Regions from separate parts of the Microbacterium sp. CGR1 genome, predicted to be linked through region 1. Evidence: riboswitches for the same ligand, from Rfam matches in the RefSeq annotation. Region 1 holds a riboswitch; the other holds the start of a gene.
What was found. A riboswitch is a leader RNA that binds a small molecule or an ion and turns the genes downstream of it on or off. The one in region 1 is predicted to bind thiamine pyrophosphate.
Positions count from the first base shown of each region.

Region 1 (14,888 bases):
AGGGATCGCTCGCCGTGGAGACGCGCACGGATGCCCCCGCAGAGCTGCTCGCCGCGCTCGCCGAGCTCGACGACTTCGACACGCGTCTGGCGGTGACCGTAGAGCGTGCCGTTCTCGAGGGGCTGGATGCCGGATGCCAGGCGCCGATGGCCGCACATGCGGTCGTCGAGGGCGACGAGATCCGCATCAGGACAGTCGTCTACGCCACCGACGGTGGGCGCCGTATCGGCCTCGACGTCACCGAAGCCGTGAACGGGGAGTATATTCGTCGGAACGGCAGCGGCAATGGAGCGGATGCTGCCGGTGGTGCAGACCCGATGCACGCAGCACGCGAGATCGGGTTGTCTGTCGCCCATCGGCTGCTCGAGCAAGGGGCGGCCGACCTCGTCTCCCGAGAGCATTCCTCATCATGACCAATTCGAAGCAGGACCGACCGCTGGACGGCTGGCGCATCCTCGTACCCCGCGGAGGGCCGTGGGGCGATGGTGTCGCCGCCAGCCTGCGCTCCCGTGGCGCGGTGCCCGTCGTGGCACCGCTGATCAATTTCGCCGCCACCACCGACCAGGCAGCCCTGGACGTCGCTCTCACCCGGCTCGCGGATGGAGAGTACGACTGGCTGACGGTGACGAGTGCGACGACCGTCGACGTGATGTTCGCGCACCGCGCGATCGTCCCGCGCCGCACGAAGATCGCGGCCGTCGGCGAGACGACCGCCGCCGCCCTGCAGGCGGTCGGCTACGAAGTCGCGATGGTGCCGGACGAAGACAATTCGGCAGCGGGCATGGCCGAGCAGCTCATCGCCCTCGAGACCGAGCCTCGTCGCATCCTGGCGCTGCGCAGCGAGATCGCGAAGCCCGTGCTCAGCGTCCTCCTGCAGGAGGCCGGTCACGATGTCGACAGCGTTGTGGCGTATCGCACGGTCGGCGTCCCGGTCACGGAGCGCATCAAGCGTGATGTCGAGAACGGACGGATCAACGCGATCCTGATCACGAGCGGTTCGGTCGCCGAACAGGTGCGCGAGCAGTTCCCGCTGATCCCGGACGACACGCTGCTGGCGGCCATCGGTCCGCGCACCGCGAAGGATGCCGATCGGGCAGGTCTGCCGATCACCGTCGTCGCCGACCGTCAGACTGTGGACGCGCTGATCGACGCGGTGTCGAGCTACACCCTCCCGCACGCGGCGGACGAGTTGGCACCGTGAGCTTCCCCGACGTACGACTGCGCCGCCTCCGCCAGTCTGCTGCAGTACGTGGACTGGTGCGCGAGACCTCGATCGAGCCTCGTCAGCTGGTGCTTCCACTGTTCGTCCGCGAGGGACTCACCGAGGCCGCGCCCATCGGATCGATGCCGGGAGTCGCGCAGCATTCGCTCGACTCTCTGCGAGCCGCCGCGACCGAGGCGGCCGAGGCGGGTGTGGGCGGTGTGATGCTGTTCGGCGTGCCCGCCGTGCGCGACGCTCAGGGCTCGGGTGCCGACGACCCCCAGGGCATCCTCAACGTCGCGACCGAGGCGCTGGCCGCCGAGGTGGGCGATGCACTCGTGGTGCAGACGGATCTCTGCCTCGACGAGTTCACCGATCACGGTCACTGCGGCGTTCTCGCAGCTGACGGGTCGGTCGACAACGATGCGACCCTCGAGCGGTACGCCTCCATGGCGCTCTCGCAGGCCCGCGCCGGCTCGCAGCTGCTCGGTCTGTCGGGGATGATGGACGGCCAGGTCGCGGTCATCCGCGAGGCGCTCGACTCGGACGGCTACACCGACGTGCTGCTGCTCGCGTATGCCGCCAAGTACGCGAGCGCGTTCTACGGCCCGTTCCGTGAAGCCGTCGATTCGCAGCTCACGGGCGACCGTCGTACCTATCAGCTCGACCCGGGCAATCGTCGCGAGGGTGTGCGAGAGGCCGTCGTCGACGAGGAGGAAGGCGCCGACATCGTCATGGTGAAGCCGGCGATGGCGTTCCTCGATGTGCTGCGGGAGGTGCGCGACACCGTCCACATTCCTGTGTGGGCATATCAGGTCTCCGGTGAGTACGCGATGATCGAGGCGGCCGCTGCGAACGGCTGGATCGATCGTCGTGCATCGGTCCTCGAGTCGCTGCTCTCGATCCGCCGTGCGGGTGCTGACGTCGTCCTGACCTACTGGGCGACCGAGGCCGCCCGCTGGCTGCGCGGCTGAGTCGCGCACACCTTCGCTGAGAGCCCCGTCGATCTGAGGCCCGCCCTCAGGTCGGCGTATTAGCCTGGATGGGATGCCGGGAGAGGTCCGCGCATCGTTGAGGAGTGTGCTGTGACCGACCGCAATGACGACCTGTTCTCCGCTGCCCGCACGGTGATCCCCGGAGGGGTGAACTCGCCGGTGCGCGCGTACGGCTCGGTCGGCGGCACGCCGCGCTTCCTCGCCTCGGCGAGCGGCGCGACGGTGACGGATGCCGCAGGCAACCGCTACGTCGACCTCGTGGCATCCTGGGGGCCGGCGCTGCTCGGCCACGCGCAGCCGGATGTGGTCGCCGCCGTGCAGGAAGCGGCCACCCGAGGCCTCTCGTTCGGCGCTCCCACGGAGGGCGAAGTCGAGCTCGCTCAGCTGATCGCCGACCGCGTGCGGTTCGGGGAGGTTCGGCCGGTGGAGCGGGTGCGGCTCGTGTCGACCGGAACCGAAGCGACCATGACGGCGATCCGCCTCGCCCGCGGCGCCACCGGACGCGACCTGCTGGTGAAGTTCGCCGGGCACTATCACGGGCACTCCGACGGTCTGCTCGCCGCGGCGGGCTCCGGTGTCGCGACGCTCGCGCTTCCGGGTTCCGCGGGTGTGCCTGCGCCCATCGCGGCTCAGACGCTGGTGATCGACTACAACGATCCCGACGCTCTCGCAGCTGTGTTCGCCGAGCACGGCCCGCGCATCGCAGCGGTGATCGTCGAGGCCGCAGCGGCGAACATGGGCGTCGTTCCGCCGCTGCCGGGGTTCAACCGCCTGCTCGCCGAGACCGCTCACGCCCATGGCGCCCTGCTGATCCTCGACGAGGTGCTGACGGGCTTCCGCGTGCACCCGGCGGGCTTCTGGGGGCTCCAGGCGGCCGCCGGTGAGGACTATCTGCCCGACATCATCACCTTCGGCAAGGTCGTCGGCGGAGGGATGCCGCTGGCTGCGCTCGGAGGCCGTGCGGAGATCATGGACCTTCTCGCTCCTCTGGGACCCGTCTACCAGGCGGGCACGCTGTCGGGTAACCCGCTGTCTGTCGCCGCGGGTCTCGCGACGCTGCGCCTCGCCACGCCGGAGATGTACGCGACCGTCGACGCGGCCGCAGCGCGAGTCTCCCGCGCCCTGGATGAGGCGCTCACGGAGGCCGGTGCGACCCACGCCGTCGCCCATGCCGGCAACCTCTTCAGCGCCTCCTTCCGCGGATCTGCACCTCGCGACTACACCGAGGCTCAGGCGCAGGAGTCGTTCCGGTACGCCCCGTTCTTCCATGCGATGCGCGAGCAGGGCGTGGCGCTCCCTCCGAGCGTGTTCGAGGCGTGGTTCCTCACCGCCGCTCACGGTGAGGAAGAGCTGCAGCGCATCGAGGCAGCTCTGCCCGTGGCTGCGCGCGCCGCAGCTGATGCCGCTGCGACTGCCTGAGCGGAGCTGACCCCCAGCCGCCGTGACGGCTCCCTCGCGGAAGGCCTCTTGGACGCGCGGGTGGCCTCGCTCGAGGAATGCCGCATCCGTGAAGGCATACTCGATGCTGCCCTGAGCGATGCGACCGGCTGTTCGTCCTCCAGCCGGACTGCCGTCGCTTCTCGACCCAGGAGTCGAGAAGCTCTGCACGCTGCTCGAGGCCGGGGTCGGTGGCGAATCTCATGTTCCGAATCTAGTAGATTTGTTCGAAAGTCGAGCGGAACACCGGAATGGAAAAGGGGTGGAATCGTGGGAACCGACAACGGATCGTTGCCTTCCTGTGAACAAGACACAGACATCTGGAAGGGTGCCGCTGGCAGACTGGACGCATGGTGACGTTGCTGCTGGACCAGACGCAACTCGAGATCGTGCTCTCGCCGATCGAGCGTGCGGCGAGCTTCCACCGGGACAACGTGCGGCTCGTGCGCGACACCATCACCAAGGTCCAGCTCATCGATGATGCGTGGACCTGGTTGCGTGGCGTGCCGAACCCGGGGACGCACATCCCCGGAGTGCTCGCCGCAGGCACGTGGAAGGCCGCAGGCAGCGTCGACTTCGTCCTCATCCGCAAACGTCGTCCCAGCGTGGTCATCGATCTCTCCGGGGATGCGCAGTACCGGCGTCTGATCCTCACGACGAGGCACGGCCTCGCCCTGACCCAAGCGCTCCGACTCGATGTGTCGGATGAGCCGGCCGACGTCGAGGAGATCGTGGCGACCTCGCCCACGCCGGTCTCGAAGGGCAGCCGCCGCCCAGTGATCCGCCCGCGTCCCGCCTGACCGTCACGGAACGGGAAACGCCCTCCGCAGCCTTATGGCGCGGAGGGCGTTCGCAATGGGGGAGCGACCTCAGGAGCGGTCGTGCTCACCTTCGTGGTGCTCACCTTCGTGGTGCTCACCTTCGTGGTGCTCGTGGTGCTCGCCCTCGTGGTGCTCACCTTCGTGGTGCTCACCTTCGTGGTGCTCGTGGTGATCGCCGTCGTGGTGCTCACCTTCGTGGTGCTCACCTTCGGCATCCGACGCTGCCTGCGCGTCGGCTGATGCGTCGGCGTCTCCGAGCGGATAGTCCTTCGGCTCGTCCTCGTAGTACGCGCGCGCTGCTGCAGCGAGCATCGAGGTGACGGCCGCGGATCGGGGGTCATCGTCAGACGGTGCGGCGACGTCATCAGACGACTCCGACGCGTCTTCGGAGTCGTGCGCCTCGCCGAAGAACTCGACGCCGGAGTGCTCCTCCGCGCCGCTCTCGGCCGCCGAGGGGACATCGGGATCGGTGGGAGCATCGACAGGGGTCGTGCCGAAGAGGATGTCGTCGAAGGAGGGCTGAGGGTGATCCTCGGCCGGGGTCTCGTGCTTGGTCGATTCCCCCGTCGAGTCGTCGTCGCCGGAGACCTCGTCACCACCCGCATGCGCGGCATCGGAGGCGACATCAGCCGCATCCTCGGCGTCGTTCGCATCCGAGGCGTCCGCTGCGTAGCCGAGCTCCGCCGCGGCGTACTCGATGTCGCGAGCCGCATCCGCTGCATCCGCGGCGGCGTCAGCCTCGACGTCGGCCGCATCGGCCTCCGCGCGTTCGGCGTCGGAATCGGACGAGTCGGAATCGGACGAGTCGGCTTCGGACGAGTCGGCTTCGGACGCGTCGGCGTCGGACGCAGCAGAATCGGGGGCACTCGGACCGGACACGTCCTGAGCGTCGGGCGTCGCAGGGACCGCCGCGAGCGGCGCTGTCGCATCCGCGACCGGCGTCTCCGACTCGATGACCGGTGCAGCCGTGATGGCCTGCGGGGCGAGTCTCCCGCCGCGCACGAGCTCGATGAAGACGTCTTCGAGCGTCGGGCCGCGCTGCACCAGGGTCGCCAGAGCGATGCCGGCCGATGCGGCGATGGCGCCGACGGCGCCGGCATTGCTGCCGCGGACCGTGAGACCCGAGCGGAGCACCTCGACCTCGAGGCCGGCGGCCGAGAGCGCCGCCTTCAAGGCCGCGCGATCTTCGGCGTCGACGACCACGGATCCGGCGGACGGGTCGGCCAGCTTCTCGATGCCGCTCGAGAGGACCAGCTGGCCCTTCGAGAGCACGAGCACGTGGTCTGCGACCTGCTCGATCTCGCTCAGCACGTGTGAGGAGACGAGAACCGTGCGGCCCTCATCGGCGAGGCGGCGCAGGAGGAGGCGAATCCACCGGATGCCCTCGGGGTCGAGCCCGTTCGCCGGCTCGTCGAAGACGAGCGCGCCAGGGTCGCCCAGCAGCGCGTGCGCGACGCTCAGCCGCTGCCGCATCCCGAGCGAGAAGCTGCCGATGCGTCCTTCCGCTTCGTGCTCGAGCCCGACCAGAGAGAGGACCTCGTCGACACGCGAGAGCGGGATGCCGTTGGCCTTGGCCGCGATGGTCAGCTGGCGGGCCGCCGAACGCCGCGGGCGGTAGGCGGTCTCCTCGAGGACAGAGCCGATGGTGCGCAGCGGGTGACGCAGTTCAGGATGTGCGACTCCGCCGATCGTGGCGGTGCCGCTCGTGGCGCGCACCTGACCGAGGAGGATGCGCAGCGTGGTGGTCTTTCCGGCACCGTTCGGGCCGAGGAAAGCGGTCACGACGCCGGGCTCGACCCGCGCGGAGAAGTCGGACACCGCCGTCACGTCGTTGAACCGCTTCGTGACGTGCGTGAACTCGAGCACCTGTCCGTCGGGCATCTGCGACCTCTCGTTGCAGTGGGCAGTTCTGTCTATCCTGCCGGAAAAGCCGCCGGATCGTGCATTTACCGTACAGACACGGCCGGATGCAAGGCTCAATCCACCGGGTAGCCTGGCAATCGTGACCGAATCCAGCGCCGCTTCCCGGGTCCTCGTCCGTACCGAGGGAGCCCTCGGCAGGCTGACCCTGAACCGACCGGAAGCGATCAACGCGCTCGACTTCGGCATGGTGCAGGAGATCACGCGCACGCTGGAGCGGTGGCGGTACGACACCGATGTGCAGATCGTGCTGATCGACGGCGAAGGCGACCGAGGCATGTGCGCCGGCGGCGATGTGCGGGGACTGCACGCGCAGATCGTGGAGGGCCGATCCGATGAGACGGCGGAGTTCTTCCGCGCGGAGTACGCGCTGAACGCGATGATCGCCGAGTACTCGAAGCCCGTGGTCACCGTCGCCGACGGCATCACGATGGGCGGAGGCGTCGGACTGTCGGGCCACGCGGCCATCCGTATCGTGACCGAGCGATCGAAGCTCGCGATGCCGGAGACGCGGATCGGCTTCACGCCCGACGTGGGCGGCACGTGGCTGCTGTCACGCGCTCCTGGGCGGTTCGGCGAATACTTCGGGCTCACGGGGGCGTCGATGAACGGAGCGGACGCCGTACTGCTCGGCTTCGCCGACCATTTCGTGCCCTCCGATCGCCTCGACGCGCTGCGCGAGGCGCTCGCGTATCGTGCCGATCCGACAGGACCGGCCGAGATCGTGCTGCTGTTCGACGAGACTCCCGATCCGTCGACGCTTCCGGCCTCTCGGGGATGGATCGACCACGCGTTCTCCGCCGGCACGGTCGCGGAGATCGTGTCGCGGCTGCGCGCGGACGAGGCCCCGGATGCCGCGGCGACCGCGGATCTGCTCGAGAGCCTGGCGCCCACCGGGCTGGCCGTCACGCTCGACGCCGTGCGGGAAGCACGTGCGCTGCCGAACCTGCGTGCCGCCCTGGAGGGTGAGTACCGCCGCGTCATGTGGTTCGTCCTGCGGCATCCCGACCTCGTGGAGGGGATCCGGGCGCAGCTGATCGACAAGGACCGCAATCCGAAGTGGAACCCGGCGACGATCTCCGAACTGCCTGCAGACCCCGGCGCCGACGCTCGACACTTCACGCCCGAAGACCCCCTCTTCTAGAGCAATTCGATATATCCGCGGTTGTTCGCCGCGGTGCATAAACCGCTGGCCGCGCCCGAAATGGTTCGCTGTGAGCGAAGGTCCGCCCACAGGGGGATACGAATGTCCGGAGTTCGTGCCACCCTTGCATGTGCGCGATCGTCGGCCTGCGTCCGCCCGTCGGGAGATCCGCCGATTCATCCTTCCTAGAAAGTCCGCCTGTGCTGGGAAAAATCCTCCTCCGTTATCTCGCCCGCTATAAGTGGCTGCTCGTCGCCGTGCTGGTGTTCCAATTCGCCAGCGCTCTGGCCACCCTCTACCTCCCGCGCCTGAACGAAGACATCATCAACAAGGGCGTGGCCCAGTCCGACACCGCCTACATCTGGCGCACCGGGCTCTTCATGCTCGCCGTCTCGCTCGGCCAGATCATCGCGTCGGTCATCGCGACCTACTTCGCGGCTCGCGCGTCGATGGGTGCGGGGCGCGACATCCGTGCCGACGTCTTCGCCAAGGTCAGCGGATTCTCCGAGCGAGAGGTGTCGGAGTTCGGCGCCGGCTCGCTCATCACGCGCAACACGAACGACGTGCAGCAGGTGCAGATGCTCGCGATGATGGGCGCGACGATGCTCGTCACCGCGCCGCTGCTCGCGATCGGCGGCATCATCTTCGCCGTGCAGACGAACATCGGCCTGAGCTGGCTCATCGCCGTGTCCGTCCCGCTGCTGCTGATCGTCGCCGGTCTCGTCGTCAGCCGCATGGTTCCGCTGTTCCGCAGCTATCAGGGAAAGCTCGACACCGTGAACCGCGTGCTGCGCGAGCAGCTCACCGGCGTGCGCGTGGTCCGTGCCTTCGTCCGAGAGGGCATCGAAGAAGAGCGCTTCCGCGGTGCCAACACCGACATCATGGTCGTCGGCCGCAAGGTCGGCTCGCTGTTCGTCCTGCTGTTCCCGCTGTTCATGCTCATCCTCAACGTCACGATCGTGGCGGTCGTGTGGTTCGGCGGCATCGAGGTCAACAGCGGCACGGTGCAGGTCGGCACGATCTTCGCCTTCATGCAGTACATCGGCCAGATCATGGGCGGCGTCATCATGGCCAGCTTCATGGCGATCATGATCCCGCGCGCGGCAGTGTCGGCCGAGCGCATCGGCGAGGTCCTCGAGACGCAGTCGAGCATGGTGCGGCCGGCCGACGGCGTGACCGACTTCCCGACACCCGGTTCGGTCGCCTTCGACGGCGTCGAGTTCACCTACCCGGGCGCCGACTCTCCCGTTCTCAAGGGCATCAGCTTCGCGGCCGAGCCCGGCGAGACGGTGGCGATCGTCGGATCGACCGGTGCCGGCAAGACGACCCTCGTGTCGTTGATCCCACGACTCTTCGACGTCTCCGGCGGAGCCGTCTTCGTCGGCGGCGCCGATGTGCGCGATGCCGACGTCGAGTCGCTGTGGGCGACCATCGGCCTCGTTCCGCAGCGTCCGTTCCTCTTCACCGGAACGGTGGCCTCGAACCTCCGGTACGGCCGCGAGGACGCGACCGATGAAGAGCTCTGGCATGCGCTGGAGATCGCTCAGGGACGCGACTTCGTCGAGGAGATGCCCCAGGGGCTCGACTCGAGGATCACTCAGGGCGGCACCAACGTCTCGGGCGGTCAGCGTCAGCGCCTGGCGATCGCCCGCGCGATCGTCCGTCAACCGCAGATCCTGGTCTTCGACGACTCGTTCTCCGCGCTCGACCTCACCACCGACGCCCGACTGAGGCAGGCGCTGTGGCGTGAACTGCCGCACGTGACCAAGATCGTGGTCGCGCAGCGCGTCTCATCCATCACCGATGCGGACCGCATCGTCGTCCTCGAAGGGGGCACCATGGTCGGCGTCGGCACGCACGAGGAGCTTCTCGAGACCAGCACGACCTACCGAGAGATCGTCGAATCGCAGCTGGGGGTGGACGCATGAGCGAGCAGGACGCTCCCCGGACCCGCCGCGGTCGCGCGGCCAAGGCGGCGGACACGACCACTGCGGTCGAGCCGGAGCTGACAGACGAAGAGAAGTACGAGGCCGAGCTCGCCGAGAAGGCGCGCCAGGACGGCGGCGGCTGGGACAGCGTCGCTCCCGGAAAGGCCGACAACTTCGGCAAGAGCTTCAGCCGGATGATCGGGCTGCTCAAGCCGTCGGCCGTCTGGTTCATCCTGGTGTCGATCGCCGGCGCCGTCGGCGTCGTGCTCACGGTCGCGGCGCCGAAGGTCCTGGGTGAGGCCACGAACCTCATCTACAAGGGCTTCATCTCCGTGCAGCTCGCGCAGGCGAACGGGGACTTCCCCGGGTTCCCCGCCGGCACTCCGCAGGACGATGTCGTCGCGGCACTCCGCCAGGGAGGACAGGACGACTTCGCCAACCAGGTCGAGGCCCTCGGCGCCTTCCGTGTCGGTGACGGTGTCGACTTCGACGCGCTGCGGTGGATCATCATCGCCGTGCTGGCGATCTATGTCACCGCCGCCTTCCTCAGCTGGATCCAGGGTTACGTCATCAACGTCATCATGGTCCGCACCATGTGGCGTCTGCGCGAGCAGGTCGAGGCGAAGATCAACCGTCTGCCGCTGTCGTACTTCGACAAGGTGCAGCGCGGTGATCTGATCTCGCGCGTGACCAACGACATCGACAACATCACCCAGACCATGCAGCAGTCGCTGTCCGGCGCGATCACGGCCGTACTCACGGTCGTGGGCGTGCTGGTCCTGATGTTCTCGATCTCCTGGCAGCTCGCTCTCGTCGCGCTCGTGGCGCTCCCGCTCATGGGTGTGATCTTCGGCGTCATCGGTCCTCGCTCGCAGAAGGCGTTCGGCACCCAGTGGCGCAAGGTCGGGCGTCTGAACGCTCGCGTCGAAGAGGCCTTCTCCGGTCACGCGCTGGTCAAGGTCTTCGGTCGCGAGCAGGACGCGCTGGAGAAATTCCAGGGCGAGAACGAGGAGCTGTTCCAGGCCAGCTTCAAGGCGCAGTTCCTCTCCGGCATCATCATGCCGGCGATGACCTTCGTCGGCAGCCTCACCTACGTGGGCATCGCGGTGCTCGGCGGTCTCATGGTCGCCAACGGGCAGTTGCGTCTCGGAGACGTGCAGGCCTTCATCCAGTACTCGCAGCAGTTCACGCAGCCGCTGTCCGAGCTCGGTGGAATGGCGGCCGTCGTGCAGTCCGGTACGGCATCGGCCGAGCGGGTGTTCGAGCTCCTCGACACCGAAGAGCAGGAAGCGGACGACGCGGATGCTCCGAAGCTCGCCGACGGCAAGGGCGTCGTGGAGTTCGAGAACGTCGCGTTCTCGTACACTCCCGACCGTCCGCTGATCACCGACCTCTCGTTCCGGGTCGAGCCCGGTCAGACGGTCGCGATCGTCGGCCCGACGGGAGCGGGCAAGACCACTCTCGTCAACCTCATCATGCGGTTCTACGAACTGAACGGCGGGCGCATCCTGCTCGACGGTCAGGACATCTCCGAGGTCACGCGTGACCAGCTGCGCTCTCGCACCGGCATGGTCCTGCAGGACCCGTGGCTGTTCGCGGGGAGCATCCGCGAGAACATCCGGTACGGACGCTCGACCGCGACCGACGACGAGGTTCTCGAAGCGGCGAAGGCGACCTATGTGGATCGCTTCGTGCATGCCCTCCCCGAGGGCTACGACACCGTGCTCGACGAAGACGCGTCGAACGTCTCGGCGGGCGAGCGTCAGCTGATCACGATCGCGCGAGCGTTCGTGGCCCAGCCGTCGATCCTGATCCTCGATGAGGCCACGTCGGCGGTCGACACCCGCACCGAGCTGCTGCTGCAGCACGCGATGGCGGCGCTTCGACAGGGACGCACGTCGTTCGTGATCGCGCACCGCCTGTCGACCATCCGCGATGCCGACCTCATCCTCGTGATGGAGCACGGAGACATCGTCGAGAAGGGCACGCACGACGAGCTCATCGCCGCGCAGGGCGCCTACTGGCGCCTCTACCAGTCGCAGTTCGAACAGGCGGCGACCGACATCGACGCAGAGGACGCGCTCACCGGGTCGACTCCGGTCGTCATGAGCGGCGACGCCGAAGACGCGGCTGCGTCGGCACAGGTCGGCGTCTCGGTGGGGGCGCAGACTCCCGCCGCCGAGGTAGCGGCCGCGCAGGCAGTCGTCGAACGGCCGGATGCCGGAGGCGCCTCACGCTCCTGAAGCGCCAGAGCGCCTGAAGCGCCAGAAGCGCCAGGGCGCCTGAAGCGCCAGAGCGCCTGAAGCGACAGAGCCCCTGAAGTGACAGAACGCCTCGCCTCCCGAATCCCGGGAGGCGAGGCGTTCTGCGTCCGTCGGGCTTTCGCTGGAGGGACGACGCGTCAGCGCTGGTCGGCCGTGATGCCGAGGAGTTCGAGGGGGTGGGTCAGCCGCCACCACGGGCTCGGGGCATCGACATCGTCGGCGAGCGACAGCGACGTCGTCACCGTGTTCAACGGCCCGACGCTCGTCATCGTGCCGACCTCGTCGCCCGCTTCGCGGTTGTCGCCGAGTGAGAAGTCCGTCGAGGCCTCGGCGACGGCGCCGTTCCACAGGACCACATCGGCATCCGCATCCGTGACGACATCGGTGCTCGCGCCCCACGCCGTGGTGACGGTGCCGACGACCGTGCCCTCGGCGACGGCGGGAGTCTGCTGCTCCAGCGCCGTCTCGACCTGCGTGAACAGCGAACGGGTCTCCGTGAGGCGCTGCGCGTCGTCGGCCTGACCGAGAACCGACGCGTACAGATGCACAGTCGTGTCGTCGACGGTGACGACCTTCGCGGTCAACAGGTTCCAGCTGTCGCCGAGCGTGCCGGTCTTGACGCCGATGACGCCGGGGTCCGCCAGCATCCCGTTCGTGTTCACCACCGTGCCCGCACCCGGAAGATCGACCGACGGAGTTCCGACGATGCCGGCGAAGACGGGGTTCTGCATCGCGATCTCGGCCAACGCGACGAGCGACTCGGGTGTGGCCCGGTTGCGGTCGTCGAAGCCCGACGGAGTGATGATCGTGATGTCGTCGAGACCACGGTCGCGCAGCCACACAGCTGCTGCGGCGGTGAACGACGACGGGGAATCCCAGATCTCCGCGGAGAGCCGGTCGATGTAGTTGTTGGCCGATCCGAGCAGCGTTCCCTGGAGGAGCTGGAACTCGGTGAGAGTTCCCCCCACGGGCACGTCGAGCGCGGACTGGTCGGAGCGGCGGTAGTCCCAGTAGGCCAGGTTGTCGGCCCGCGTGAACGAGAACTCGGGGCCCTGCTCGCCCACGGCGAGGGGCATCCGCTCGAGCACCATCAAGCTCGAGACGACCTTGGTGACGCTTGCGATCGCCGCAGCGTCGAGCGACGACGACGTCGTGCCGATGCCGCCGATCCCCACGGCAGCGCTTCCCTTGGCAGGGAAGGTGATCGCGGCGGCGGGCGCCGCGACGGGGGCGAGTTCGACGGCCTGAACCGTCGGCGCGACCTCGTGCAACGGCCACAGCATGGCCGATCCGGCGTAGGTGCCGAGCAAGCCGACGAGGACGCCGAGCGGCACCAGCACGCCGGGCCGGGCGATCGCCGGGCGCAGGTGCGCTCCGGTCAGCAGTGCACCGCCGCTCTCCACGGCCGGCGCGTCATCGAGCGCGTCGGTCGCCGGGTGCTGGGCCACGTCGACCGGGTCGACCCACGTCAGGGGAGTGCCGCCGCTGTCTTCCTCCGCCCACTGCGCGGGGGGAGTCGCCTCAGGAGTGAAGATCGCAGAGACGTCGTCATCCGCAGGAACGGCGGAGGCGGTGGCCTCGGCGGAATCGGGAGCGGTCACCTCCTCACGGTACCGAACTCGTGCGGGGATCCGTGTCGCTGCAGCGGGAGAGGACGCGGGGTGTCGCCTCTGGGTAAGATCGTGGGTACAACCACGGGAGTCCGGCGAGCCGGGCTGAGAGGGAGCGAATCGCGCTTCGACCGTCGAACCTGATCTGGGTCATGCCAGCGCAGGGAGGAGTCACAGATGAGTACATCCACGTCCGGATCCACCACGGGATCGGCATCGGCCACGCAGTCGTCGACGGGCCTCGGTCGCCCGCAGCTCTGGCGCTGGCGGGTCGTCGACATCGTCGTGGCGAGTGTCATCGCCGTCGCATGCGCGATGATCTTCCTGCTCTGGAACGTCGGCTACGAGGTGCCGAGCAGCATCCTGACGCCGCTGCTCCCCGGTGTGCAGGGCCTGCTCGCCGGCCCCTGGCTGATCGCCGGAGTGCTCGGCGGCCTGATCATCCGCAAGCCCGGTGCCGCTCTGTACACCGAGCTGGTCGCCGCGATCATCTCAGCACTCGTCGGCAACGCGTGGGGCCCGCTCACGATCGTCTCGGGCCTCGTACAGGGTCTCGGCGCAGAGCTGGTGTTCCTGATCTTCCTGTACGGCGTCTGGCGGCTGCCTGTCGCGATGCTGGCTGGTGCCGGTGCGGGTCTCGCCTGCGGCATCAACGACCGCATCCTCTGGTACGCCGGCGCCGACACGCTCTTCACGAGCGTCTACATCGTCTCGACGACCATCTCGGGCGCGGTCATCGCCGGACTCGGGGCATGGTTGATCGCCCGAGGCCTCGCCGCCACGGGCGCCCTCAGCCGGTTCGCCGCCGGCCGCGAGGTCACCGCACGGGTGTGAGCTCGCTCACGACGCCCGCCACCCTCGAAGCCCGTGGCTGGGGGTGGCGGTACGCGACGCGACGGCGCTGGGCGGTGCGCGACGTCGACCTGCGCATCGAGCCGGGGGAGCGGGTGCTGCTGCTCGGCGCCTCCGGCTCGGGCAAGTCGACGCTGCTCCAGGGGTTCGGTGGGGTGCTCGGCGGTGCGGATGAGGGCGAGACGCACGGTGCGCTGCTCGTCGACGGCGTGCCGCCCACCGACGCCCGGGGTCGGGTCGGGATGGTCCTGCAGGATCCCGATACGCAGACGATCCTCGCGAGGGTCGGCGACGACGTCGCCTTCGGCTGCGAGAACCTCGGCGTACCCCGAGACGAGATCTGGCAGCGGGTGCGCGCGGCGCTGGACGCCGTAGAGCTCGACGTCGACCTCGATCGATCCACGGCCGCGCTGTCGGGCGGTCAGAAGCAGCGTCTCGCCCTCGCCGGCGTGCTCGCGATGCGACCGGGTGCCATCCTGCTCGACGAACCGACGGCGAACCTCGACCCCGAGGGGGTGCGGGACGTACGGGATGCCGTGGCCGCCGCCCTCGATGCAACGAGTGCGACCCTCGTGGTCATCGAGCATCGCATCGACATCTGGCTGCCGCTCGTGACCCGGGTGATCGTGCTCGGCGCCGAGCCGGATGGAACGGTCGTGCTCGCCGACGGCAGCCCGGACGCGGTCCTCGGCGCTCGGGGCGCGGAGCTCGCGGCA
Region 1 covers NZ_CP012299.1:2,282,212-2,297,099, reverse strand. The annotation lists gene hemC (hydroxymethylbilane synthase) at 1-413, shown strand, start outside; gene AKG07_RS11060 (uroporphyrinogen-III synthase) at 410-1,201, shown strand; gene hemB (porphobilinogen synthase) at 1,198-2,175, shown strand; gene hemL (glutamate-1-semialdehyde 2,1-aminomutase) at 2,287-3,615, shown strand; gene AKG07_RS11045 (hypothetical protein) at 3,984-4,433, shown strand; partial or broken gene AKG07_RS18240 (hypothetical protein) at 4,430-4,543, shown strand; gene AKG07_RS17945 (ATP-binding cassette domain-containing protein) at 4,503-6,335, opposite strand; gene AKG07_RS11035 (enoyl-CoA hydratase/isomerase family protein) at 6,457-7,518, shown strand; gene AKG07_RS11030 (ABC transporter ATP-binding protein) at 7,719-9,446, shown strand; gene AKG07_RS11025 (ABC transporter ATP-binding protein) at 9,443-11,689, shown strand; gene AKG07_RS11020 (hypothetical protein) at 11,848-13,311, opposite strand; TPP riboswitch at 13,395-13,504, shown strand; gene AKG07_RS11015 (ECF transporter S component) at 13,498-14,154, shown strand; gene AKG07_RS11010 (ABC transporter ATP-binding protein) at 14,073-14,888, shown strand, end outside.

Region 2 (14,888 bases), 930 kb from region 1:
GAGGTAGGCGTTCGATGCTGCGATCACGCTCTCCATGACCTCATCCTGCCCCGGGGCTCCGACAATCCAGATCCGGGTGCGCGGCACGGTGCGTGCCTCTCTCGCGTGGACGGTCTCGATCGCCGCGCGCGCCGCATACCATCCCGGCCCGTCGGCGAGCTCGCCGTGGACGGAGTCGACGGTGCGCACCTCGCCGATCCCGATGCCGAAACGGAAGGCGATGCCGTCGGGAAGAGCGAGCTGGATCATGAGAAGCGACACCAGAGCGTCTTCGAGCCGAAGATAGACACCCTGCTGCTCATCCCCCACCGTGGGGGTGAGCGGGTGATGTGCCAGAGGCAGGTCGGCCTCCACCCGAGCGATCGTGTCATCGAGCACGCGCTGCGCCGCCGTGCGATCGTCGAGCTTGCGCGATCCCACGATGTCGGCGAGTACGGCGATGACCATGTGATAACCGTATCACGAATAACTGTTATTTATGCCCTATTAGGTTATATGCTCGGAACATGCCTGAATCAGACATCATCCGGTGGGACGAAGGTTCCTGGACCCACTCACCCGCCGCACTCACCACGATCTCCGCCGACGGGGTCGAGCACCTGGACGTGACCGCCGCGGAAGGCAGCGACGCCTGGCGACACACGGCGTACGGATTCGTCCACGACACCGAGCACGCGCTGCTGGCTCCCCTGGCCGTGGGCGAGGCGATGGACGTCTCATTCCGCGCGCCATGGGACGGCCAGTTCGACCAGGCAGGAGTCTTCGTGCGCATCGACGACGAGCACTGGATCAAAGCGGGCATCGAGTACGCCGACGAGCACCTCGGACTCGGCGCCGTCGTCACCGACATCCGCTCCGACTGGTCCGTCGGATACGTCGACGACTGGCACGGCCGAGAGATCACCGTCCGCGTGAGCCGGTGGCCGGACGCGGTGATCGTGCGCGCACGCGCGGACGACGAGGACTGGCGACTGGTTCGCGTCGCTCCGTTCACCGGCGACGCCGCTGCATCCGCCGGCCCGTTCCTCGCCGGTCCGACGCGCGCGGGACTCGTCGTGCGCTTCACCCGGTGGACGAGGTCGACCGCCGACGTCGCGCTGCACTGAGGAGCCCCGCCGGTCGCCGCACATCGCGTCGACCGGCGGTGCACAACCGACTACAGGCCCAGGGCGTGCGCCGCGGCCTGCGCTCTGGCGACGAGCTCGGCACGCTGCTCGGCGACTCGGACGGGAGCCGTTCCCCCTGCTCCGGTGCGCGATGCCACGGAACCCTCGATCGTGAGAACCTCACGTACCTCGGGGACCAGATGCGGAGAGACCGAGAGCAGCAGCTCGTCGGAAGCGTCCTCGAGACCGATCCCCTGTTCTTCGCAGGCCCGCACGAGCGCGCCGGAGATCTCGTGCGCGTCGCGGAACGGCACCCGGCGCTTCACGAGCCACTCGGCGACATCGGTCGCGAGCGAGAATCCCTGGGGGGCGAGGGCCGCCATCCGCTCGGTGTCGAAGCGCAGCGTCGCGATCATGCCGGCGAACGCGGGAAGCACGACCTCGAGGGTCTGGACCGAATCGAAGACCGGCTCCTTGTCCTCCTGCAGGTCGCGGTTATAGGCCAACGGGAGGCCCTTGAGCGTCGCCATGAGCCCCGACAGATTGCCGATCAGGCGCCCCGACTTTCCGCGAGCGAGCTCCGCGATGTCGGGGTTCTTCTTCTGCGGCATGATGCTCGACCCCGTCGAGTACCCGTCGTGCAGCGTGACGAAGCCGAACTCACGTGTGTTCCAGAGGATGATCTCCTCGCTCAGACGCGAGATGTCGACACCCGTCATCGCCGCGATGAAGGCGAACTCGGCGACGACGTCGCGTGCCGCGGTGCCGTCGAGCGAGTTCTCCGCCGGTCGATCGAGTCCGAGTTCCGATGCGACCAGCGCAGGATCGAGTCCGAGGGTCGAGCCCGCGAGCGCTCCTCCGCCATACGGCGAGACGCCTGCGCGACGACGCCAGTCGACGAGACGCTCGAGCTCGCGCACGAGCGGCCAGCCATGGGCCTGGAGGTGGTGCGCGAGGAGCACCGGCTGCGCGTGCTGCAGATGCGTGCGGCCGGGGAGGATCGCGTCGGGGTGGGCCTCGGCCTGCGCGACGAGCGCGTCGATGACACGGAGGATGTCGCGCGCGATCACTCGAACGTGATCGATCAGGTACATGCGCACGAGAGTGGCGATCTGATCGTTGCGGCTGCGTCCGGCGCGCAGGCGTCCGCCCAGTTCGGGACCGAGCTCGGCGATCAGCGCCTGCTCGAGCGCACCGTGCACGTCCTCATCGGAGGGGACGGGCTGCAGCGTGCCGTCGGCGACCTTGCGCGCCACGGCATCGAGCCCCTCATGCATCCTGGCCGCCTCAGCAGGTTCGAGGTAGCCGGCAGCCGCGAGCGCCGTCGCGTGCGCATGCGAGCCCGCGATGTCGTACGGAGCGAGGATCCAGTCGAAATGCGTCGATCTGCTGAGCTCGACGAGCTCGGGCGACGGCCCGCTCGCGAAGCGGGCGCCCCACAGTGCGCCTTCGTTCGTGCCTTCGTTCTTCGAGTCGACCATCACGCGACCTTCTTGCCGAGCAGCCAGACGAGCAGGGCCTTCTGCGCGTGGAGACGGTTCTCGGCCTCATCCCAGACGACGCTCTGCGGGCCGTCGATGACCTCGGAGTCCACCTCGTAGCCGCGGTCGGCGGGAAGGCAGTGGATGAAGATGGCCTCGGAATCGGCGATCTCCATCGTCTCGGGGGTCACCTTGTAGCCGCCGAGATCGCGGATGCGCGCGAGCTTCTCCTCCTCCTTGCCCATCGACACCCAGGTGTCGGTGACCACGACGTCGGCGCCGGCCGCAGCCTCGACCGCATCCGTGAACAGCGTGATCGAGCCGCCGGTCTCCGCAGCCCGGCGGTCCGCCGCCTCGACGACGTCGGCGCGCGGGGCGTACTCCGCAGGTGACGCGATGCGCACATGCATGCCGGCAGTGACACCGGCCAGTGCGTAGGAGTGCGCCATGTTGCTCTGCCCGTCGCCGAAGAACGTCAGGGTCAGCCCCTTCAGCTCGCCCTTGTGCTCTCGGATCGTGAGCAGGTCGGCGAGCAGCTGGCACGGGTGGAAGTCGTCCGAGAGGGCGTTGACGACTGGCACCGTGGTGCCGGCGGCCATCTCCTCGAGCCCCGCCTGCGCATAGGTGCGCCAGACGATCGCCGCGACCTGGCGCTCGAGAACCCGCGCGGTGTCGGACGGCGTCTCCTTGCCGCCGAGCTGGCTGCTCGCGGTCGAGATGATCAGCGGCGTGCCGCCGAGGTCGGCGATGCCCACCGCGAAGGAGACGCGCGTGCGGGTGGACGACTTGTCGAAGATCACCGCGACCGTCTGGGGACCGGCGAGAGCCTTGTTCGCCCAGCGGTCCTTCTTCAGCTCGATGGCGAGATCGAGGATCTCCGCCTGCTCGGCGGGGGTCAGATCGTCGTCACGCAGCAGGTGGCGGGTCATGCGAGGGCCTTTCCGGATTCGGCGAGGGATGTCTGTACGTCAGCGAGCGAATCGGCGAAGAGCTTGCGGAACTCGGCGAGTTCAGCGTCTCCGATCGTGAGAGCCGGGGCGATGCGCACCGTCTCGGGGTTGGCTGCGTTCACGATGAGGCCGCGCTCCTGAGCGGCGGCGACCACGTCGTTCGCGACGGGGGCGCCGAGTGCCACTCCGATGAGGAGCCCTCGGCCACGCACTCCGGTGACGAGGGGCGAGTCGATGTCCGCGATGATCTGTCGGATCTCCTCGCCTCGACGCGCAGCGTTCTCGACGAGTCCGGCGTTCTCGATCTCGGTGAGCACGGCGTCGGCGACGGCGGTGGCCAGCGGGTTGCCGCCGAACGTCGATCCGTGCGAACCCGGCGTGAAGAGCGAGCTCGCCGCACCGTAGGTGACGAGAGCGCCGATCGGGAAGCCTCCGCCGATGCCCTTCGCGAGCGTGATCGCGTCAGGAGTGATGCCCTCGTGGCTGAAGCCGAACCAGGCCCCCGTGCGTCCGGCACCCGTCTGGATCTCGTCGACGATCAGCAGCGCCCCGTGCTTCAGCGTGAGCGAACGGGCGGCCTGCAGATAGCCGTCCGGAAGCTCGACCACGCCGGCCTCGCCCTGGATCGGCTCCACGATGACGGCGGCGACCCGGTCGTCGATCGCGGCTTCCAGAGCCTCGACGGTCGCCGGGATGTGCTCCACTCCCCCGGGCATCGGCTCGAACGGCGCGCGCATCGCGGCCTTGGCCGTCAGCGCGAGTGACCCCATGGTGCGCCCGTGGAATCCGTTCTCGAGTGCGAGGATGCGTGGCTTGTCCGTTCCCCCGTGGAGGCGGGCGAGCTTGAACGCCGCTTCGTTCGCCTCGGCGCCGGAGTTCGAGAAGAACACGCGGCCGTCGATCCCGGCGCCCGCGAGGCGCTTCAGCCGTGCGGCGAGCGCGAGCTGCCAGGGCGTCGCGAAGTAGTTCGACACGTGCGCGAGAGTCGCGGCCTGTCTCGACACGGCCTCGACGAACACCGGGTGCGCGTGACCGAGCGAGGTCACCGCGATGCCGGCGAGGAAGTCGAGGTGGCGCTTGCCCTCGGAGTCCCAGAGGTAGGACCCCTCGCCTCGTGTGAGCATCGCCAGGCGCGGGCCCGCGTTGAGGACCAGATCGCTCGCTGCGTCATCCTGCCAGTTGCTCATGCGTTCATCCCTGCGCTTCCCAAGACCACTTCAGTTCCGATTCCCTTGCTGGTGAAGAGTTCGACGAGCACCGAGTGCGGCACGCGTCCGTCGATGATCGCGGCGGCATCCACGCCGCCTTCGATCGCATCCAGGCAGGCCTTCATCTTCGGGATCATGCCGGATTCGAGTGTCGGCAGCATCTCGATGAGAGCCTCCGAGGTGAGGTGCGACACGAGCGAGTCGCGGTTGGGCCAGTCGGCATAGAGTCCCGGCACGTCGGTGAGGATGACGAGCTTGCGAGCGTTGAGCGCCACGGCGAGGGCTGCCGCCGCGGCATCCGCGTTCACGTTGAGCGACTGGCCGGGGTGATCGAGGTCGGGCGCGATGCTCGAGACGACGGGCACGCGTCCCGCCGCGAGGTGATCGAGCACGGGCGTCGGGTCGACCTCCACGACGTCGCCGACGCGTCCGAGGTCGATCTCCTCGCCGTCGATCACGACACCGCGACGACGACCGCCGAAGAGGCCGGCGTCCTCCCCGCTCAGCCCGGTGGCGATCGGACCGTGCGAGTTGATCTTCGAGACGAGCTGCGGGTTCACCTGGCCGGTGAGGACCATGCGCACGACGCTGATCGCCTCGGTGTTGGTGACCCGGTAGCCGCCCTTGAACTCGCTCGGGATCTCGAGTCGCTGGAGCATGTCGGAGATCTGCGGTCCGCCGCCGTGCACGACGACCGGCAGCACGCCGACGTAGCGCAGGTACGCGATGTCCTGTGCGAACGCCTCCTGCAGCTCGTCGGAGACCATCGCATTGCCGCCGTACTTGACGACGACGATCTGGTCGCGGAACTTCTTCAGCCACGGGAGCGACTCGATGAGTGTCGCGGCCTTCACGGCGGCGACGTCCGGGGTGGTGTCCTGAATGTCGGTCATGAGGCGTAGGCGCTGTTCTCGTGCACGTAATCGTGGGTGAGGTCGTTCGTGAGGATCGTCGCGGTGGCATCGCCGACCTTGAGATCGATCACGAGATGCGTGGCACGCGGAGTGAGGTCGACCTCCTCGCGCGGACGGTCGGGGCCACCCTCGCTGCACACCCGGACGCCGTTCATCCAGACGTCGACGTCGTACGGGTCGAACTGGGCGTTCGTGGTGCCGATCGCTGCGAGCACCCGTCCCCAGTTGGGGTCGTTGCCGAAGATGGCGGCCTTGAAGAGATTGTTGCGCGCGACGGAGCGGCCGACCTCGACCGCCTCCGCCTCGGTCGCGGCGTGCTGCACCTCGATGGTGATGTCGTGGCTGGCCCCCTCGGCGTCGCCCTGCAGCTTGACCGCGAGCTGCTGGCACAGCTCTGCCAGCGCGGCGGAGAAGTCCTTGAGGTCGGGCACCACCTCGGAAGCGCCGTTCGCGAGCAGTGTGACCTGATCGTTGGTCGACATGCATCCGTCCGAATCGAGGCGGTCGAACGTCGTGCCGGTGGCGAATCGCAGCGCGGCATCCGCCTCGAGAGGCTCGAGCACGGCATCCGTCGTGATGACGACGAGCATCGTGGCGAGCCCGGGAGCGAGCATGCCCGCTCCCTTGGCCATGCCGCCGATGGTCCAGCCGTCTCGGCTGACCACGGCGGTCTTCGACACGCTGTCGGTGGTCATGATGGCCTCGGCCGCGACATCGCCGCCGTCTGTCGACAGCTCGGCGATCGCCTGTTCGGTGCCCGAGAGGACCTTCGCGCGGAAGATTTCGTCTCCGACTCCGATGAGGCCGGTCGAGCACACGAGCACGTCGCCGGCGCCGACGCCGAGCAGCTCGGCCGCCTTCTCTGCGGTCTGGTGCGTCGTTTGGAAGCCGAAGCTGCCGGTGAAGCAGTTCGCGCCTCCGGAGTTCAGCACGACGGCCTCGACCACGCGATCGGCGACGGCCTGCTGCGACCAGATGATGGGGTTCGCCTTGGCGCGGTTGCTGGTGAACACGGCCGCACCGACCTTGCGCGGGCCGCGATTGACCACGACGGCGACATCGGGCTTTCCGTTCGATTTGAGACCTGCGGCGACTCCGGCCGCTTCGAATCCTGCGGGGGCGGTGACGCTCACGGCGCGACTCCGTTCACTGAGAGGGCGCGGGACTCGGGCAGCCCCAGCGCGAGGTTCATGGATTGGACGGCAGCGCCGGCGGTGCCCTTGACGAGGTTGTCGACCGCGGTGACCACCGTCATGCGGTTCGCCGCGCGATCGATCGCGAGACCGATCAGGGCGGTGTTCGCACCGAGGACATCGGCCGTGCGCGGGAACTGACCGGCGGGCAGCAACTGCACGAAGGTCTCGTCGCCGTAGGCGTCCTCCCAGGCGGCGCGGATCTCCGCATCGCTGACATCGCCGACGATCGGCGCGGTCGAGGTGGCGAGGATGCCCCGCGACATCGGAACCAGCACAGGCGTGAACGAGATGCGGATGCCGTCGGCTGGGGAACCGGATGCCGCGGCGAGCGCCTGGCGGATCTCCGGGATGTGCCGGTGCGTGCCCCCGACCGCGTAGGGATTGGCGGTGCCGAGGATCTCGCCGGCGAGCAGGTTGGTCTTGAGGCTCTTCCCCGCTCCGGACGGGCCGACGGCGAGCACCGAGACGATGTCCCCCGCGTCGATCACCCCTGCGGCGACCCCGGGGGCCAGGCTCAGGCTCACGGTCGAGGCGTTGCAGCCGGGAGCGGCGATGCGCTTCGCCTCGCGCAGCGTCTCGCGCTGCTTGACACCGCCGACGAGCAGCTCGGGAACGCCGTAGGCCCACGGTTCGTGGAAGTCGCCGCCGTAGAACGCGTCCCAGGAATCCTGCGACGTCAGTCGGTGGTCCGCTCCCGCGTCGATCACGAGCGGGGTGTCGCCGAGCGCGTCGGTGTACTGCCCGGACTGCCCGTGCGGCAGAGCGAGGAACACGATGTCGTGCCCGGCGAGCGTCTCGGGCGTGGTGTCCTGCAGGGTGAGGTGTGCGAGCGACCGCAGGTGCGGCTGATGCTGCACGAGCGGTTGACCGGCGTTCGAGTGCGCCGTCACCGTGCGGATCTCGATGTCGGGATGAGACGCGAGGAGGCGCAGGATCTCGCCGCCCGCGTAGCCGGATGCGCCGGAGACGGCGACGGAGTACGTCATTCTTCTACCTTAACGGTCGGACCCCTCGGCGAACGCGGGGTGCAGTGTCGGGAACCGGGGCGGCGACACCGGCACTCGACCGCCGTGCGTACGCAGGCAGAAGCGCAGGGTCGCCTAGAGTCGGCGGCCGCTGCGGCGTCGGCGCACGGCGATGACGCTCGGAACGAGCGTCAGAGGAGCGGTGGCGGCCGAAGGCATGCCGCGACGATAGCGCGCTCGTCGCGGCATGCGCAAATCGGGTCCGTCATCCGCCGGACGCGCGGAGTGCCGGCGCCGCGAAGAAGGCGAGTTCGTGCGCGCTGGAGACCTCGAAGGCGCGGAGCATCCGTCGCCGCCCCGCGGCATCCGACTCCGTCGCCGCATGCATCACATGGTCGATCGCCTGCTCCGTCGCCTTCTCGAACGCGGGATCGGCATACGTCGCGAGCCACGACGCGTAGGGATGCTGCGGGTCTCGGGCGTACGCGTCGAACTCCCCCGCGTGCAGGCGGGTTCCGAGATCGGTGTACAGCCAGAAGCATGGCAGCACGGCCGCGATGAGCTCGGCGTAGTCGCCGCCGAAGGCCACGGAGCGCAGGTGGTCGAGGTACGCGACGGTCGCAGGCGCCGGATCGACGGCGAAGGTCGCCGCTTCCACTCCCGCGCCCGGCGCCAGCCACGATGCATGGAGCTCGAGCTCTCCGGTGATCGCCCCCTGCGCTGACTGAGCCCAGAACGCCTGCTCGTGCGGTGTGGGCGCGATCCGCGCGGCCGCTGCGAGCACTCGGGCGTACTCCGGGAGATACAGCGCATCCTGCCGGAGGTAGAAGAGGAACCGTTCGCGGTCGAGAGTCCCGTCGGCCAGAGCGCGGATGAAGGACAGCTCGTCGATGTCGGCCCGCACGTGCGCGATCCGGTCCCACCACCGATCGCGGAGGTCGGCACGCTCGGGTGCGGCCTCGAGTCCCCCTCGTCGCCAGAGGCCGCCGAAGTGGTTCACCGGTCCGTGACCGCTCCCGATGTCGAGCGCATCGCTCTGCCTCAGGGATTCCCGCAGCCAGGTCCTCGCCGATTTCACCGCGTCGACAGGGGACTCCCCTCCGGCGAGGCGGGTGGCGAGGGCCGACGACAGGGAGCATCCGGTGCCGTGCGTGTTGTGTGTCATGATGCGCGACCCGGGATAGCCGTGTCTGACGCCTCCGGCGACATCGATCAACGCGTCCGGAACGTCGTCGCCGTCGAGGTGCCCTCCCTTGACGAGCACCGCCCCGCCGATGCGGGCGGAGAGCTCGGCCCCGGCCTCGAGCGCGTCGTCCCACCCCGTGATCGGACGATCGGAGAGCGCGGCGAGCTCGGCGAGGTTGGGCGTCACGACATGAGCGCGCTCGAGGAGCCCGCGGAGTGCGCGCTCGGCATCCTCATCGAGCAGGCGATCACCGCTGGTCGCGACCATGACCGGGTCGAGCACGACGATCGGCGGACGGACGGCGTCGAGCCAGGCGGCGACGGTGGCGATCACCTCCGTGTTCGCCAGCATCCCGATCTTCACCGCGTCGATGACGATGTCGTCCGAGATGGCATCGAGCTGCTGCCGGAGGAACTCGGCAGGAGGCACGTGCACCGCTCGGACTCCCCTGGTGTTCTGCGCCGTGAGCGCCGTGACAGCCGCCATGCCATAGCCCCCGTTCGCGGCGATCGACTTGAGATCGGCCTGGATCCCCGCCCCGCCCGACGGGTCGCTCCCCGCGATGCTGAGCACGCGAGGTGTGCCCGAAGCCCTCCATCGGCTGAGGAATGCCCGGGCCGTCCTCGTCGGATCGACGGCGGCGCAGATGGCGGAGACGACGGCGAGCCCCGCCGCACCCGCATCCCGAAGGCGCTCGATGTCGTCGATTCCCACGCCGCCGATGGCGACGCATGGCAGTGCGGTCCTCGCGGCGAGCGCACCGAAGCCGTCGATTCCCAGGGCCGGCGGGTGATCCGGCTTGGTGGCGGTGGGACGGATCACGCCGACGCCGAGATAGTCGACCGTTCCCGCCGGCAGCGCGGCCACGGCGTCGAGATGCTCCGACGTGTTCGCCGTCAACCCGATGATCGCCTCGGGTCCCAGCCGCTCGCGTGCCCGCAGCACCGATACGTCGCCCTGGCCGAGGTGCACGCCGTCGACCCGCGCTCCCCTGGCGCGAGCGATCAGCGCCGCCTCGACGCGGTCGTTCACCACGAGCAGTGCACGGCCGTCGATCACCCGAGAGAGCTCGATCAACTGATCGGCGGTCTCGGCATCCGTCGCGCCCTTGTCGCGCAGCTGGACGATGCGCACGCCCCCTCCGACGGCGAGTCGCACCGTCTCCGCGACGCCCCGCGCGCCGCAGAGGGTGGGATCCGTGACGAGGTAGAGGGAGAGGTCCGCGATCACAGCGCGTGCTCCTGCACACGCGCGGCGACGGCGAGGTCCTCCGGCTGCACGGCGGCGAGCGCGTCGAGCAGTGCGACGGCGAAGCTGCCGGGGCCCGGGGCCCGCGCCGCGGCGCGCTCGGCGGCGATCGTGTACACGAGGCTCGCCGCCGAGACGGCGGTGAGCGGATCCGCAGCGGTCGAGCGCGCCGCACCGAGGAACGCCGCCATGACGGCGCCCAGCGCGCATCCGCCGCCGGTGACACGGGTGAGCAGTTCATGACCGTTCGCGATGCGGAGCAATCGTGCTCCATCCGTCACCAGGTCGACCGGTCCCGACACCGCGACCACCGCGCCGTGCCGCGAAGCGAGTGCGAGTGCCGCTTCGGCCGCGGCATCGGTCGTGTCCGTCGCATCGACGCCGCGCCCCCCAGCGCTGAGCGCCGCGAGGGCCAGGATCTCCGAGGCGTTCCCCCTGATCGCCGTAGGGCGTGCGTCGGCCAGCTCGTGCGCGAGTGCCGTGCGCACCGGCAGCGCGCCGATCGCGACGGGATCCAGCACCCACGGAGTACCTGCGGCGAGGGCTCCTGCGGCGGCTTCACGGCTCGCCGCACGCTGCTCCGGAGTCGGCGTACCGAGGTTGATCAGCACCCCGGAGGCCACCCCGGCGAACATCCCCGCCTCACCGACGATGTCGACCATCGCCGGCGCCGCGCCGAGGGCGAGCAGCACGTTCGCGGTGAAGCCCGTGACGACGCTGTTGGTGATGCAATGGGTCAAGGGTGGGCTGTCGCGCAGCCCTGTCAGGAGCTCAGCCGCCGAGGTGGCCAAGGTCGATTCGGAATCAGGACGCAGACGATCGCTCAACGCGACATCCCTTCGCTAGTACGAACTAGATCAGGTTCGACGGGTCTGTTCTCAGCCGCGGATGCGGCACCCCGTGTCACTGATCGCAGTCTAGCGAGGCCCCGATCAGTCGATCAGCTGCAACAGCGCGATTTCGTCGGCGCGAGTGAGCCCTGCCCGCCGGTCCCGATCGACGCCGCGCGCCTGCTCGTCATCGACCACGGCGGCGATCGTCTCGTCGAGCGGACGAAGCCGACCTCCTGCCGCGCGGTAGCGGGCGTTCGACCTGGTCATGAATCCGGTCATCTCGCTCGGCAGCCACAGCGGCAGCGACCGCTCCCCCGCCCAATACGCCACACCGTGCTCGACGAGCCAGGCGTCAGATGCCGCGACCGTGTCTCCCCGGTGCCCCGCACGTCTGCGCACGGCGTCGAGGACCTCGCTCAGCCGATGCCGATCGCCGATCGTGTTGATCACACCGGTGGCCCTCGTGGTGGCGACGAACTCTGACAGGTCGTCGACGTCGATCACCTGCACGTCTCGCTCCTCGACACGCGGAAGCAGCACGGGGCCGTCCTCGGCACGCAGAAAAGCGGTAGCCCAGTACCCGAAACGATCACTCGGGTCGTCCGCCCCGACGATCAATCCCGGGCGCACGATCAGGGTGCGGTCGCCGAGTGCACGCACGGCGTCCTCGGCGGCCACCTTCTGCCGGCCGTACTCGTCGTCTCCCCTCTCAGCCGGCGGATGCAGCGTCGCCGACTCGTCTGCACCGACCGTCTCCTCGTCGGAGTATGCCGACATCGACGAGACGTACGTCCAGCGGCCCGCTCGTTCACCGAGTGCCGCGACCGCAGCGGAGACGTGGGCCGCGTTCGACGAGACGTCGATCACGTGATCCCACTCCCGACCGGACACCGCATCGTAGGCGTCCCTGGCGTCACGATCGGCCAGCACCAGGCTCGCGCCCTCCGGAGACGGTCGTCCTCCGCGCGCCAGGCACATCACCGTCGCCCCGCTCAGGAGCAGCCGTCTGGCGATGCGGCCGGACAGCCAGCCGGTGCCGCCGAGGATCAGAACATCCGTCATGACCCCATGCCACCATCTTCGCCGCGCGAGGGGAAGGGTCTTCCGCTCAGGGCGGATGCCGGTCAGCTCGTGCGAAGATCCGACAGGCCGGACAGTTCCGGGACCGTCCACGAGGGATCCGGGCGCCAGTCGCGCCATTCGGCGTCGAACGGCCAGTCACCGTGATGGAAGGACTCGATCGCCGCGTCCGCGTGTCGTTCGATCTGCGCGGCCTGCTCAGAGGTGAGACGTCCCTGCTCGACGGCCGCGATCACCTCGTCCTCGTCCTTGAGGTGCACCTGACCGTCCGCCTGGATCTCCACGTCGAGGATGTGATCCGATGAATACGTGTCGCGGTCGGTGCGCAGATGCGCGTTCTCGAGATTCACGTACCACCCGGCGAACTCCCACTCGGGACCGCTCACATCGCTCCAGAACAGCCACACCGACCACGCCGCACCGGCCGGAGCGATGCGGAGGATGCCGTTGCCCCACCACTCCTCCACGATCCGGGTACGCGGATCGAGCCACCGACGCTCGAGCGGAACGGTCCGGATGCGCTCGCCCGCCGGAGTGCCCTGCCCCTCCTGGAGCGTGCCCGGAGAGAGCCATGCCACCAGACCGCGTTCATCGTCGCGGACCACCCGCATGGGCGTGATGGTCGACGCATCGCCGGGCTGCCAGCCGGGCTTGCGGTAGTGCCAGGAGATCTGGTCGCCGGGTTCGAGGAACGGCGCTTCACCCATCGGTCGGACACCATCGGGAACCGCCGCGGGAGTGCTGTGGGGCAGGATGCTCATCCCGACACGGTACCTCGCAGGTCCACCGCGCTCAGGTCGGCTCGGCGGCGTCGGCAGCATCCCGAGAGCACACGCGCACGCGGACCGCACCATTCGAGTGCGGTCCGCGTGCGGGTCGGTTCAGGCGGAGCTTCAGTCGCGCAGGGTCGCGTCGAAGCGCTCAGCTGCGACAGCGACACCCGCGAGCTTCGCCTCTGTCGCCTCGGCTGCGGTGAGCGTGCGGTCGTCCGCACGGAAGCGCAGCGCGAAGGTGAGACTCTTCTGACCATCCGTGACGCCGTCCCCCCGGTAGTCGTCGACGAGACGGACCGACTCGAGAAGCGCACCGGCACCCTCGGTGAGCGCAGCGCGCACGTCGCCCGCCGGCACATCAGCGCCGACCACCAGCGACACGTCCTGTGTCGCAGCGGGGAACGTCGACAGCGAGGCGGCGACCGCACGGTTCCCGCCGAGCGCGATGACCTCGTCGAGGTCGAGCTCGAGCACGGTGGCACGACCGGGAAGGTCTGCTCCGGCGGCGACCTCGGGGTGGAGTTCGCCGACGTAGCCGATCTCGACGTCGCCGACGGAGAGCACGCCGGTGCGTCCGGGGTGCAGCGCCGCGCGCTGCCCCTGCACCACATCGAGGTCGACTCCGGCTGCAGCCGCGATGACTCTGGCGGCGTCGAGCGCCTCGGAGAGCCCGTAGGGCTCCGCGGCGCGTCCCGGCTGCTTGGTCACGACGTTGCCCGTGAACAGCGCCGCGACATGACGGTGCTGCGGTGGGATCGACGCGTTCAGTTCGGCGAGCGTGTCGTCCGACGGACGCTCGCCGAGCGGCGGCACCTCGTCCGTGCCGTACTCGACACCCGGCTCGGGCAGGAACACGACTCCGGTCTCGAACAGCGCGAGGTCCGTGAGGCCGCGCGAGATGTTGCGGTGCGCGGTCTGCAGAAGCCCGGGGATCAGCGATCGACGCAGGAACGGAGCGGAGCCGTCGAGCGGGTTCGCGAGCCGGATGCTGGGCAGATGCTCTCCCGACGCCGAGCCGTGCAGGTCGTTCTCCGCCTCCGTCGTGAAGGGGAACGAGGGCGTCTCGACGAGACCGGCAGCCGCCAGCGCGTCGGCGACGCGGCGACGACCCTGCTGGTGTGAGGTGAGACCGCGGCCGGACGGCGGCGTCGGCAGCACGGACGGGATGCGGTCGAGACCGTGGATGCGAGCGACCTCTTCGGCGAGAGACCACTTGTCGGTGAGGTCGGGACGCCAGGTCGGCGGGATCACGGTCCACCCGGCATCCGACCCGGAGACCTCTGCGCCGATGGTCGTGAGCGCGCCGGCGATCTCGTCGTCGGAGTAGTCGACGCCGATGAGCCCCTGCACGAATCCGCGCGGGAGGTCGATGTCTGCGACGAAGACCTCGGCGAACAGAGCGCCGCCCTCGTCGGTGAGCGTGCCGCCGGCGAACTCGACCATCAGGTCGGCTGCACGGCGGGCTGCCACGAACGGCACGAGCGGGTCGACACCGCGCTCGAACCGCTTGGATGCCTCGCTGGGCAGCTTGTGACGGCGTGCGGTGCGGGCGATCGTCACAGGGTCGAAGGTCGCGGCCTCGATCAGCACGTTGTGCGTCGTGTCGCTCATCTCGGTCGTGCCGCCGCCCATGACGCCGGCGAGACCGATGGGACCCGACTCGTCGGTGATGAGGAGGTCCTCGGCGTGGAGCTTCCGCTCCTGGCCGTCGAGGGTCGTCATCGTCTCACCGGCCGTCGCACGACGCACGGTGATGCCGCCGGAGAGCCTGTCGAGGTCGTATCCGTGCAGCGGCTGCCCCAATTCGAGCATCACGTAGTTGGTGATGTCGATCAGGATGCCGAGCGAGCGCATGCCGGCGAGCGACAGCCGCGCGATCATCCACGGCGGAGTGGGGCGCGACGGGTCGACGTCGCGGACGACGCGGGTGACGAACTCTCTCGCGCCG
Region 2 covers NZ_CP012299.1:1,351,787-1,366,674, forward strand. The annotation lists gene AKG07_RS06480 (SatD family protein) at 1-447, opposite strand, end outside; gene AKG07_RS06485 (DUF1349 domain-containing protein) at 507-1,106, shown strand; gene argH (argininosuccinate lyase) at 1,157-2,587, opposite strand; gene argF (ornithine carbamoyltransferase) at 2,587-3,516, opposite strand; gene AKG07_RS06500 (acetylornithine transaminase) at 3,513-4,724, opposite strand; gene argB (acetylglutamate kinase) at 4,721-5,638, opposite strand; gene argJ (bifunctional glutamate N-acetyltransferase/amino-acid acetyltransferase ArgJ) at 5,635-6,792, opposite strand; gene argC (N-acetyl-gamma-glutamyl-phosphate reductase) at 6,789-7,841, opposite strand; gene thiD (bifunctional hydroxymethylpyrimidine kinase/phosphomethylpyrimidine kinase) at 8,086-10,236, opposite strand; gene thiM (hydroxyethylthiazole kinase) at 10,233-11,081, opposite strand; TPP riboswitch at 11,072-11,165, opposite strand; gene AKG07_RS06530 (NAD-dependent epimerase/dehydratase family protein) at 11,187-12,149, opposite strand; gene AKG07_RS06535 (DUF402 domain-containing protein) at 12,212-12,928, opposite strand; gene pheT (phenylalanine--tRNA ligase subunit beta) at 13,061-14,888, opposite strand, start outside.
Region 2: it holds a riboswitch for thiamine pyrophosphate, as region 1 does, so the genes downstream of both, thiM (hydroxyethylthiazole kinase) here and AKG07_RS11015 (ECF transporter S component) in region 1, are expected to answer to the same signal.